DNA from 2 places in the Vibrio rubrogenes genome. Region 1 is predicted to be linked to the other one. Evidence: predicted binding sites of a transcription regulator. Region 1 holds the regulator's gene; the other holds the start of a gene.
What was found. The regulator PurR, encoded in region 1, represses purine synthesis genes. The targets are predictions, from matches to a motif close to TNANGNAAACGTTTNCNTNA.

Region 1 (6,054 bases):
GTGTGATTATCCATATCTTCACCGGAAACATGCCTGCCGGCACGTAATAAACTATCCAATGCCGGAAATAGCGGATTGGAAAGTGCTTTGACCAGTTTCTCTGGCATATATTCATTCATATCTGTCGATGACATTTGCTTGTACCTTTGCACCAAATTCATTGATTGCCTGCCAATCTGGCTGAATCGCCTGATAATCAGACGCTGAATATCCCAGCCGAACTGCCTGATCGACCACAATTCTGGCTAAATCAAAATGATGCGTTCTTGGATGTTCTGTGAGGTAATTCTTTAAAATGATGCCAAGATCAATCGGTGTACCTTGATCTTTATGCACGGTGAGCATTTCACCAATCTGTTCTGCCAACACATCGTTGACCTGTTGAAATTCTTCATATTCAACATCTTCGGGAACCTGCCCTGTGACTTCATCGTCCCGGAGAACCAAGGCTTCATCCCGCATGTCCATAAAGCGCTCCGCATCGGCAAAGGTCAGGAACCAAGGTGCCGCGAAGTAGTCATTCATTGATTGACGCAAACGCTGACTAAACGCACGGTTTTGGTCCATGTCAATTGCGGTTCGGATAAATTTATGGACATGACGGTCATAACCGATCCATAAGTCAATGGCCTGTTGGCCCCAACTAATAATTCGGTCTAGTTTAATTTGTAGCTGAAATAATATTTCCTCAATAAAATCCAGCTCGGATTCACCATAAACACATTCCTGAATATCAAGAATCTGCGTCTGCATTTCATCACCGGCAGCCTGAAGCGTGTCTTGTAACTCTTTCAACGTTGATGATGTCTCTGACAAGAGTGATTCACAGTTCTGAATCGCATCACGCCAGTCTTTGTTCAACAACTGGGCAATCTGTTCTTTAATTTCTTGTTGCTGCTCATCCATTACCCGCTGGTTGAGATCGATTTGATCAAAAATCTCACCCACGGAATATTTCAAAACCCCATAAACATTCTTTTGCCAGTGAGATACAGTGCCACCTTTTTCAGCAGCATCTTTGGCCTTGGCCATTTCATCAGCAACAATCGACAATTGAATCGATAGTTTCAGTTTAGAAAATTCACGATGACGCAGATAATAATCAGTGATGCCAATCGCCAATGGTGATAACCGATAGATACTCGCACCATCGGTCACTTCACTGGTAAAACGCCGGATAAGCCGTTGGTGAACCAAATCATTGATCGCGTTATTGGCCCGAAAAGCGGACGCTTCCCCGGTCTCATCAAAGAATCGAGTAACGATTGCAAATGCATCATGTAATTCCCCTTCACCGAGTTCGTCATCAAATCGATCCCGACTCAATACGGCAATCGCAATCAAAAAAGCGAGCCGCTCAGTATCCAGGTTGAGAGACAAGTCATGCTGCCTGACCCATCCAACCAATTCATCGATTGGTTGTACTTCGGCTTGTTGCGCCAATTCGTCTATCATTGTTTCCATCATTTTTACTTTTTTCTGGCCCATACATGAATATAACGGCCCAGAGATAAATAGGGCTCTTGCCGACATAATTGCCTTTCAAGCGCCAGTACATCTTCTTCACTGTATTCCCCCATATTCTGGCGATTACCAATGTAATCACTGAATGAACGAATACCGCTTTTACCCTCAATACTGAATCCACAAGCTTCTATCCATTGATAGACCGCCTCTGGATTCAGGCCTTTTTGCGGCTGCAACTTAAATCGTTTGCGATATGGCATACCATCCAACACATGGGGAATATTTCCGCATATGACATTTTTCAGCACCAATCCGTGATGATTGTAAAACATGATAGACGCAACGCCACCGCTCCGGACCTGAGCCAGTAATTTTTCCAGCGCATCCTTCGGGTCAGCCAACCACTCCATCACGGCATGAAACATCAATAAGTCAACCGGATCGGCGATATATTGTTGCATATCCTGCACTGCCGCATGGACAAAGCGATACTGCGCAAGCAGACCATTTTTTTCAATATCGGTCTGCGCCAACTGCAACATTTCAGAAGAAAGATCACATAACGTCACCTGATGTCCCTGCATCGCGAGCCGTTGCGATAGCTGTGCCAACCCGCCACCGGCATCCAGCACCGAAAGTGGGAACTGTTCCGGAGAAAATGATGTTAAAATAGTTTGAATATCTTCCCACACAATGATCTGACGGATCATACCTTTGTCAGAGCCATATATATTTTTTGCAAATTTGTGGGCAATATCGTCGAAATTGCGATCTTCAGTCACAGTAGCTTGAGTTATGATAACGAATCGTGCTGCTATTCTGTCATAGGAATGGCAGGAATAAAGAGGATTATTCGTTTTTAATCTCAATTGCTGTTTTTTCGGACTATTTCTTATATGTTTGAGCTTAAAAAAATCATATCTGCATTAATGATGCCCCTTCCCGCCCTGCTCATCATCGGTTTTATCGGCTTGATGATGATTATGTTTTCAACCAAAAGGAAAACCGGTTGCCTGATTGTTCTGTTCTCTTACACATTGCTGTTTCTGGCATCATTTCAACCTGTTTCTGATCGCCTTCTCGCACCACTGGAACGCAAGTATTCGGCCTTTTTACCCGTTGAAGGTAGCATCGACTACATCATGGTTCTCGGCAGTGGTCATGTCGTCGATGATCAGCTCCCACCGACATCTCAGCTTAGTCGCTCAGCACTGATGCGACTCACAGAAGGTATCCGGATTATGCGGATGTACCCGGGGGCTCGCCTGATTCTTTCCGGATATGCCGGCGGTACCCTATTCAGTCATGCCCGAATGTTGGCAAGAGTTGCCTTATCACTCGGTGTGGCAAAATCAGATATCGTGCTACTGGAAAGTGCGAAAGATACTTGGGAAGAAGCCCAGTTAGCCGCAAGTTTTGTCGGACCGAGAAAATTAGTACTCGTCACATCTGCCAGTCATATGGATCGCGCATTGCATGAATTTCAATCTGCCGGACTCAATCCAATCCCGGCACCGACCAACTACCTGTCTTATAAAAATATAGCGCAACCGTGGATAAAATATGCCCCTAAAGCGATTTATCTTGAGCAGACGGAGAAATATTGGCATGAAACATTGGGAAAATTTTGGCACTATTTGAAAAACTGGGTCGCCAATCAGGAAGCGACCGTCTCTGAACCGGTGAAACAAGAGCTGTAATATGATGCTATCTCCCTATGTTAGTCCGATTCAGGCTCGGAACAAACAGCCGAGTTCCTCATTTTGATTGCTATTACGGAACCGGCAGTCTAGAATTCGCGGTTAAAGCATATTCTATACCAGACAAAAACCGCTAAATTTAGCGGTTTTTGTCCTTATTGCCGGATAACCTCGCAATGTAATTTCAGTACGGGTTATCCGATTATATCAGTAGATAAAATCTTCATAACTCAACTTTCAATTGTAATTTGCTCCGGATTGCTGGATCTTCAGCATAAGCGACAGGACAATACCTATGGCTACGATAAAAGACGTTGCCCGCTTGGCGGGAGTTTCAACAACAACTGTTTCACATGTAATTAATAAAACTCGATTTGTGGCAGAAACGACTCAGGAAAAAGTCATGGAAGCCGTGAAGACACTGAACTATGCACCAAGTGCCGTAGCCCGGAGTCTGAAATGCAACTCAACGCGTACAATCGGGATGTTAGTGACGCAGTCTACCAACCCCTTTTTCTCTGAAGTGATTGACGGTGTTGAAAGCTATTGTTACCGACAAGGCTACACGCTCATCTTGTGTAATACCGGTGGTTTATATGAAAAACAACGTGACTATATCCGGATGCTGGCTGAGAAACGGGTCGATGGGATGTTAGTCATGTGCTCCGATCTGACCGCCGAACTTTTAGAAATGCTGGAAGCGTATAATGATATTCCCAAAGTCATTATGGACTGGGGCCCAGAAAGCTCTCAAGCTGACAAAATTATCGATAATTCAGAAGAAGGCGGCTATCTTGCAACTAAATATCTGCTTGATAAAGGTCACCGCAAGATCGCTTGTTTGAGTGGACAGTTGTCAAAAGCAGCTTGTCTGGAGCGGATTCAGGGCTTCCGCAGAGCGATGGCTGAAGTGGGTTTGACGCCCAATGAAGACTGGATTCTGGAAGGCAACTTTGAGTGTGATACTGCGGTTTTGGCGGCTGATAAAATTATTGCGATGGATGAACAACCCACTGCGGTTTTTTGCTTCAATGACACGATGGCTTTGGGACTGATGAGCCGTTTACAACAAAGAGGCATCAAGGTTCCTGAAGATATCTCGGTAATCGGTTACGACAATATTGAGATCTCTGAATATTTTTCTCCGCCACTGACAACCATTCACCAACCGAAACGTCGGGTCGGAAAAAATGCTTTTGAAATCTTATTGGAACGGATCAAAAGTAAAGAACATGAGCGCCGTACGTTTGAAATGCATCCTGAAATTGTGGAACGCAATACCGTTAAAGATTTAAACAAAAATTAACACCTGATTGACATTTTGTTGGAGGGAGGTCATTCCTCCAACCACTTTCTTTCTATTGATAACCTTTATTAATTGGACTAGAATCACACATTGTGGAGTGATTATTAGGATAGTTACTTCATAATTCCGTACTGGAAAAGTGTCACGCACAGGGCAAACCATCTGAAAAGATGGGACGCAAAGCCTCCGGCCTAAACCATGAAGATGATAGGTAGCGGGGTTACCGATGGCAAAAATGCATTTCATGTTCGTCAATCATTTGACGTTTTGTTAACATACTTCCTGCATTCTTTTGCTAAATTCTCGGACCTGACTTTGGTGGCGTATTCATTTAAAAATACACCGAGACGTAAAGCATGGATAAACCAATTCTTAGAGATTCAATGCGGCTTTTTGAACAACTGGGCCGTGTCAAATCACGCTCAATGTTCGGCGGGTTTGGTATTTTCGTAAACGACATAATGTTTGCACTTGTCGTTCAAGACAAACTACATATACGAGCAGACAGTCACTCACTGGAAACGTTTAAAGCAAAAGGTTTTGAACCTTATGTGTATACAAAGCGCGGTTTTCCTGTTGTGACTAAGTATTTTGCACTTCCCGCTGACTATTGGGATGATGTCAATACGATTCTTAATATCGCCAAACAAGCCTATTTGAATGCAAAAGATGAAAAAACGACTCATGTAGAGACAAAACCGCAACGATTGAAAGATCTACCGAATCTTCGCCTGGCAACCGAACGGATGCTACGCAAAGCAGGTATTCATTCCGTTGAAGAACTTCATCAGAGAGGTTCTCTCAGTGCATATAAAGCGATTTTGAACTCTCATCCTTCTACACAACCACCGCTAGAGCTCTTATGGGCATTAGAAGGTGCGATTGAAGGAAAGCACTGGTCAGTGATTTCTCAGGCAAGACGCGATGAGCTGGCTCGGCAAATTTAATTTGTTGAACAAGCTTCCCCCTATCGTATACATGCCCCAAAGTATACACTCCCATTTGGTCATTGAGCCTGAACAACAAAGCACCGTTAACGGTGCTTTGTTGTTTTTTATCATTTGTTGTTTCTCAAGAGAATGAGATTCAATGCATACGTTTAGTAGCCCATCAACGCGGCTTCATACATCCGAACATACTGCTGAGCAGAATCTTCCCAACGGAAATCTTGCTGCATCGCACGCAACTGTATATTTAGCTTTTTCTCTGGATGCTGTAAGTAGAACAGTAATGCACGTTGCATACAGATGAGTAATGCTTCCGGAGTCGGTTCCATAAAACTGAACCCCGTCGCTTTATCCGGGAAATGGTCATAGTCAAAAACCGTGTCTTTCAGGCCGCCTACCTCTCGAACGATCGGTAACGTGCCATAAGCCATGCTATAGATCTGATTTAATCCACACGCTTCAAACTCAGATGGCATCAGAAAGAAATCCGCAGCAGCTTCAACCAAATGAGCAAAACGGTTACTGTAAGCATCAACAAACGCAAATTTCTGTGATGACGTCGCAGAGATCTGGTGTAGACGATTCGCAATCTCCGGCTCCCCAGTCCCGACAATCACCAGTTGTACGTCATTGC
Region 2 (6,054 bases), on a different contig from region 1:
AGCACAAGCTGATCTCGGTATTGCAATGGGGAGTGGCAGTGATGTGGCCATCGAAAGTGCCCAGATGACATTTCTCAACAGCTCACCCCTGTCGATTCTTAATGCCATTTCACTATCAAAAGCAACCGTTAAAAACATCAGGCAGAACCTGCTCGGTGCTTTTATTTACAATACCCTCGGTATTCCGGTCGCAGCCGGTGTATTGTATCCATGGTTCGGCTTCCTGCTCAGCCCTGTGATTGCCGGTGCTGCGATGGCTTTATCGTCGATTACCGTGGTCACAAACGCTAACCGGTTACGGCTATTCCAGAATCAGCATCAGCCACATGACTCAGGACAAAAAGCTAAATGATTTTGGGTCATAAACAGTTGCTTATCAGTCACGACGCAATCTATGCTAGCGTTCAGACGAATGCCAGAAGATAGGAAATCAGCTTATGCAACTCCCCCGCCTGCTTTCAGTCGGAGCCATTATTCTCAGCTTCTATACCCACGCTGAGCCATTGTACTGGCTTGCCAGTAAAAATCAGATGCAACTGATGCTATTGGGCTCGATTCATGTCGGGCACCCGGATATGTACCCTTTACCGAAACCGGTGATGGATTTTCTTCGTGACAGTGATGGGTTAATTGTCGAAGCCGATATCCGTCAGGCAAACAATTTGCAGTATCCGCCCGTCAAGTGGACATCACAGCAAGTGCTCTCCGCTTCAGAGCTTGAAAAATTAGAGAGTATCGCTGAACAGTTAAACCTCAATGCTCAGCGTCTGAAAACATCGCCCCCATGGCAAACGGCTATCGGTTTACAAATGCAGGCAATCACTCGGTTAGGGTATCGCGCTGATCTCGGCATTGATCAATATATGATTCAACAGGCAGCGTCAGAATCCGTTCCGATTATCGGCTTCGAATCACTCCAGTCTCAAATCGATCTGCTGGCTGGTATGAAGCAGAATGGTAAAGAGCTACTGACGGCAACGCTGAAAGACTGGGGAGAGAACACACGTGAAACCGAGTGTTTGGTGGCGAGCTGGCATCAGGGCGATCCAGAACAATTGAAACAACTGATTGACCATCATGACATGTCTCAGGAAATGTCTGAACAGCTTGAGATCCAAAGAAATCATCGCTGGTTAAACCAACTGACGTCCCCGCCGATCTTTTCTGGACATCCCTCAAAATACCTCGTCGTCGTTGGCGCCTTACACTTAATCGGTCAGGAAAACTTAATTCAATTACTGACCAAGCAAGGATTCACCGTCACCCGACAAAATACCATTCAGAAAGGGACGATTCAGATGAATGAATGTCACTAAACGAAAAAAGCCTCAGCATGTGCTGAGGCTTCTCAATATGGTCGGTGAAGAGGGATTCGAACCCCCGACCCTCTGGTCCCAAACCAGATGCGCTACCAAACTGCGCTATTCACCGAGTCTTGGTTGGACAGCTGTCAACAGCGTCTCAACGGATGGGTATAATACGGATTCTTGTTATAGACGCAACTCATTTTCGCTAATTTTTCAAAAAAAATAATCAAGTGTTCAAAAGACATCCATCTCTGGCTATAAATGTGACAATGAACACATGAATTTCAACAAATAAGCAACTTCATCAATACACTTGATCCAGATCATCACTTTATTCATTGACTCACTTTATGTTTAGTACGTCTTCGCAACTTTGCAGAAACATCGCTTGAAGCTGAACGTCAGGGTTTTGTTTTGACAGACAGTTTGTTTGGGCAGCTTGTTTTGATAAACAGTTTGTCACTGCGTAAACACAGTTTGGTCACAGTGTGTCGTTTCTTATCAACAAAGTCATGAATGACAAATCTCCTCACTAGATCGCTTAGCTCCTGTAAAAACAGTTATAAGCTATGCACCGGAGCGGACTCTTTTCCACTCCGGTTTTTTATTTTTTATCTGCCGCAAATCTTTCCCATAAATCAAATACCTCCAGCGTAATTCTTTCATCAATACACCGATTTAGCCGGAACCTCATTGCTGATGCTACACAGCTTTGGTAAACGAATGTTACGAGAATCTTGCATCTGAAAGTCACTTCGGTATATATACCAAATGACCTCAAGGTGCGTGATTGACAACAATTCGGAGGAATACGAATGTCTCAGGAAGATTTCGAGTTATTTCAGCAAATGATGGAAGACGTCAAACCTCTGAAGCACGATACTGCCGAACTCAAAAAAGATTTACAGATTACCGATACGCATCTTGCCCGGCAAGATGCGGCGATGAAGCTAGAACAGCATGAATCTGATTACTTGTCTCTGGAACATGCGCCACAAATCAAACCTCATGATCTGATCGAATTTAAGAGAAGCGGGGTTCAAGACGGTGTTTACAGAAAACTCAGACTGGGCAAATATCCGATTCAGGCGCGTTTGGATCTACATCGTAAAACACTGGAACAAGCGCGTGATGAGATTGTAAAATTTTTACGTCAATGTATGCGAATGGATATCCGGACCGTGCTCATTATTCACGGCAAAGGCGAACATTCAAACCCACCGGCACTGATGAAAAGCTACGTATCATACTGGCTTCCCCAGATCGAAGAAGTCCAGTGTATCCACAGTGCACAGCGATTCCACGGTGGAAGTGGTGCACTTTATGTTCTCCTGCGTAAAAGTCAGGTACAAAAACTGGAAAACCGCGAGCGACATCAGAAAAAACGGCCTCACTAAGCAAGACGCCAACAACCGATATACTTTCTTTATCCACGCACGTACTTTGGATGACAAATCCGAAAATAAAAAAACAGTCAGACTTCGCGAGGCTGACTGTTTTTTTATCTGATGAACCAAACTTACTTGGTACCGAAGATTTTATCTCCGGCATCCCCAAGTCCGGGCACAATATAACCCTGTTGATTCAGATGATCATCGATTGCAGCGGTGTACAATTCAACATCCGGGTGGGCTTTTTCTAAAGCCTCAATCCCTTCTGGCGCGGCCACCAAAACCAAGACTTTAAACTGTGTGCATCCCTGCGCTTTTAGCAGATCGATCGTTGCGATCATCGACCCACCAGTTGCCAGCATCGGGTCAACCACCAAAGCAATTCGCTCCTCGATATTTGAAGCAATCTTATTAAAATAAGGCACCGGTTCGAGTGTTTCTTCATCCCGATAGATACCCACCACGCTAATGCGGGCACTCGGAATATGCTCAAGTACCCCATCCATCATTCCCAACCCGGCACGAAGGATTGGCACAACGGTGACTTTTTTACCTTTGAGTTGATCCACTTCAACCGAGCCATTCCACCCCTCAATAGTCACTTTTTCTGTTTCAAAGTCTGCAGTTGCTTCATAAGTGAGTAAGCTGCCGACTTCAGAGGCTAACTCGCGAAAACGCTTGGTGCTAATATCTATCTCTCTCATCAAACCCAATTTGTGTTTGACAAGCGGGTGCTTCACTTCAACAACTTTCATCTGCATCTCCGACATTCAATCAAATAAACTTTCCAATTATACATACTTTCTATCGTTAATTTTATCCTTAACCTCAAGGGATATCATGATTTAGCGCATCGAGAAGCCATGATTGCCAAGTATTTTCAGTCTATCCCGCCAGATAAAAAAATCAGCGCAAACGTTTTCCTTTTACTTTGTTCCCCTGTAGAATAGCGCCGTTTTCATATCCAACCAAAGAACGAGGATGACCCCGTGAGTGGCAAAAACACATCTCTGAGCTATAAAGATGCAGGCGTTGATATTGATGCAGGCAACGCGCTTGTAGAGCGAATTAAAGGTGCAGTAAAGAAAACGCGTCGCCCGGAAGTGATGGGTGGTATCGGTGGTTTCGGTGCCCTGTGTGAATTACCAACCAAATATAAGCATCCTGTGCTTGTATCAGGAACGGACGGTGTCGGCACTAAATTACGTCTGGCACTGGATATGAAAAAGCATGACACAATTGGGATCGATTTAGTCGCAATGTGTGTCAACGACTTGATTGTACAAGGTGCAGAGCCACTGTTTTTCCTTGACTACTATGCCACCGGAAAACTGGATGTCGATACCGCAGCAGACGTCGTTTCAGGGATTGCCGAAGGCTGTCTTCAGGCCGGTTGTGCGCTGATCGGCGGAGAGACCGCAGAGATGCCCGGCATGTATGAAGGCGAAGATTACGATGTCGCTGGATTCTGTGTCGGTGTCGTCGAAAAAGAAGCGATTATCGACGGTTCTAAAGTTGAGTCCGGTAACAGTTTAATTGCCGTCGGTTCGAGTGGCCCTCACTCAAATGGTTATTCACTGATCCGTAAAATTCTGGAAGTATCAAATGCTGATAAATCTGAATTGCTGGAAGGAAAAGCCGTCGGTGAACATTTACTCGAACCCACTAAAATCTACATAAAATCAGCACTCAAGCTCGTTGCTGAACACGATATCCACGCCATTTCTCATATTACTGGTGGCGGATTCTGGGAAAATATTCCGCGTGTGTTACCGCAAGGAACCAAAGCCGTCATCGATGGTAGCAGTTGGGAATGGCCGGCTATTTTCAAATGGCTGCAAGAAAAAGGGAACGTCGAGACTTACGAAATGTACCGTACTTTCAACTGTGGCGTCGGTTTGATTATCGCGTTGCCGGAAGCGCAAGCGCAAGCGGCGGTCGAACTTCTCCAGTCAGAAGGAGAAAACGCTTGGATCATCGGACATATTGCCGAAGCACAGGCTAATGAAGCGCAAGTAGAGATTAAATAGTTCATGAAAAGTATTGTCGTTTTAGTTTCGGGCAACGGGACCAACTTACAAGCAATCATTGATGCTTGTGACTCTAAAATGCCTAATGGCAGGGTTACTGCTGTTTTTTCAAACAAAGCAGATGCTTATGCGCTGGAAAGAGCCAAAAAAGCAAATGCAGCGGCAATCTTTGTCGATCCCAAAGCCTTTGACACGCGGGATGCATTTGACCGTTCACTGATGGAGCAGATTGATGAATACGCGCCAGACCTGATAATTCTGGCGGGTTATATGCGTATTCTGAGCGCAGAGTTTGTTCGTCATTACATGGGAAAAATGATTAACATTCACCCTTCACTGCTGCCGAAATATCCCGGGCTGAATACTTATCAGAGAGCCATTCTTGCCGGCGATGAAGAGCACGGTACCAGCGTTCACTTCGTGACAGAACAACTTGATGGCGGCCCGGTCATTCTACAAGCCCGGGTTCCTATCGATGACGGGGATACTATTGAATCCCTGACTCGTAAAGTTCAAGAGCAGGAGCACCGGATCTACCCTCTGGTTGCCCAATGGTTTGTTGAAGATCGTGTCGAAATGCGTGACGGCAAAGCCTATCTTGACGGCGAGCAACTGGGGATTTACGGCTATAAAGGCCATTCAGCGCGTTAATCACTGATTTTTTCTCAATCTTGAATAGGCGTCTCTTCGGAGCCGCCTTTTTTATTTCATCTTCGATTATATTCACGCCAGTATTCAACTGGCCTTGTACTGATACTTTTATTCACCATTCTGTTCACAACCGTGTCACATCGCTTACGCCTTACGCAAACCTAACAAATGCATCTATTTGCACCATATCAATATAAAGACTATGGTTATTCAAATACACATAGACTGGATCACTAAATATGTTAGATATCAATACATTATTATTAGATTTCCGCATTACATCCTACTGTAATCTCGACTGTGATTTATGCTTCAGAAACCCGGGAATTGAAGATCAATCAACCGAAAGTGCATTAAAGATATTAGACAAAATGTATCAAGTCGGATTTCGCCGAGTGGGGTTTACCGGAGGAGAACCAACCACACGGAAAGATTTTCTAGTTTTAATCGAACACGCTAAAAAACTTGGCTTTATGACTTATCTGTCAACCGTTGGTCACCGCTTTATTATGGACCACGAGCGGTTAAATGGTGTGCTGGACTGGGTTGGCATTCCTATTGATGGTATAGAAAAACAAACCAACAGTGACATCAGAAGTGAGAAAATGGGAAACCAACATCGCGTGATCAAAGATATCCTCACCTGGTTATCACAGACAAATAACACCATCAATA

Region 2: the regulator PurR is predicted to act here: its motif matches at 3,606-3,625, upstream of purM (phosphoribosylformylglycinamidine cyclo-ligase).

Annotation. Positions count from the first base shown of each region.
Region 1 covers NZ_JCARSY010000005.1:113,236-119,289, reverse strand. The annotation lists gene mukE (chromosome partition protein MukE) at 1-134, opposite strand, end outside; gene mukF (chromosome partition protein MukF) at 112-1,455, opposite strand; gene cmoM (tRNA uridine 5-oxyacetic acid(34) methyltransferase CmoM) at 1,470-2,249, opposite strand; gene elyC (envelope biogenesis factor ElyC) at 2,337-3,167, shown strand; gene purR (HTH-type transcriptional repressor PurR) at 3,463-4,473, shown strand; cyclic di-GMP riboswitch class I at 4,616-4,701, shown strand; gene AC55NX_RS05835 (TfoX/Sxy family DNA transformation protein) at 4,830-5,420, shown strand; gene glgA (glycogen synthase GlgA) at 5,573-6,054, opposite strand, start outside.
Region 2 covers NZ_JCARSY010000001.1:192,328-198,381, forward strand. The annotation lists gene AC55NX_RS00980 (heavy metal translocating P-type ATPase) at 1-352, shown strand, start outside; gene AC55NX_RS00985 (TraB/GumN family protein) at 438-1,316, shown strand; tRNA gene AC55NX_RS00990 (tRNA-Pro) at 1,355-1,431, opposite strand; gene smrA (DNA endonuclease SmrA) at 2,123-2,704, shown strand; gene upp (uracil phosphoribosyltransferase) at 2,827-3,453, opposite strand; gene purM (phosphoribosylformylglycinamidine cyclo-ligase) at 3,688-4,728, shown strand; gene purN (phosphoribosylglycinamide formyltransferase) at 4,732-5,379, shown strand; gene AC55NX_RS01015 (radical SAM protein) at 5,619-6,054, shown strand, end outside.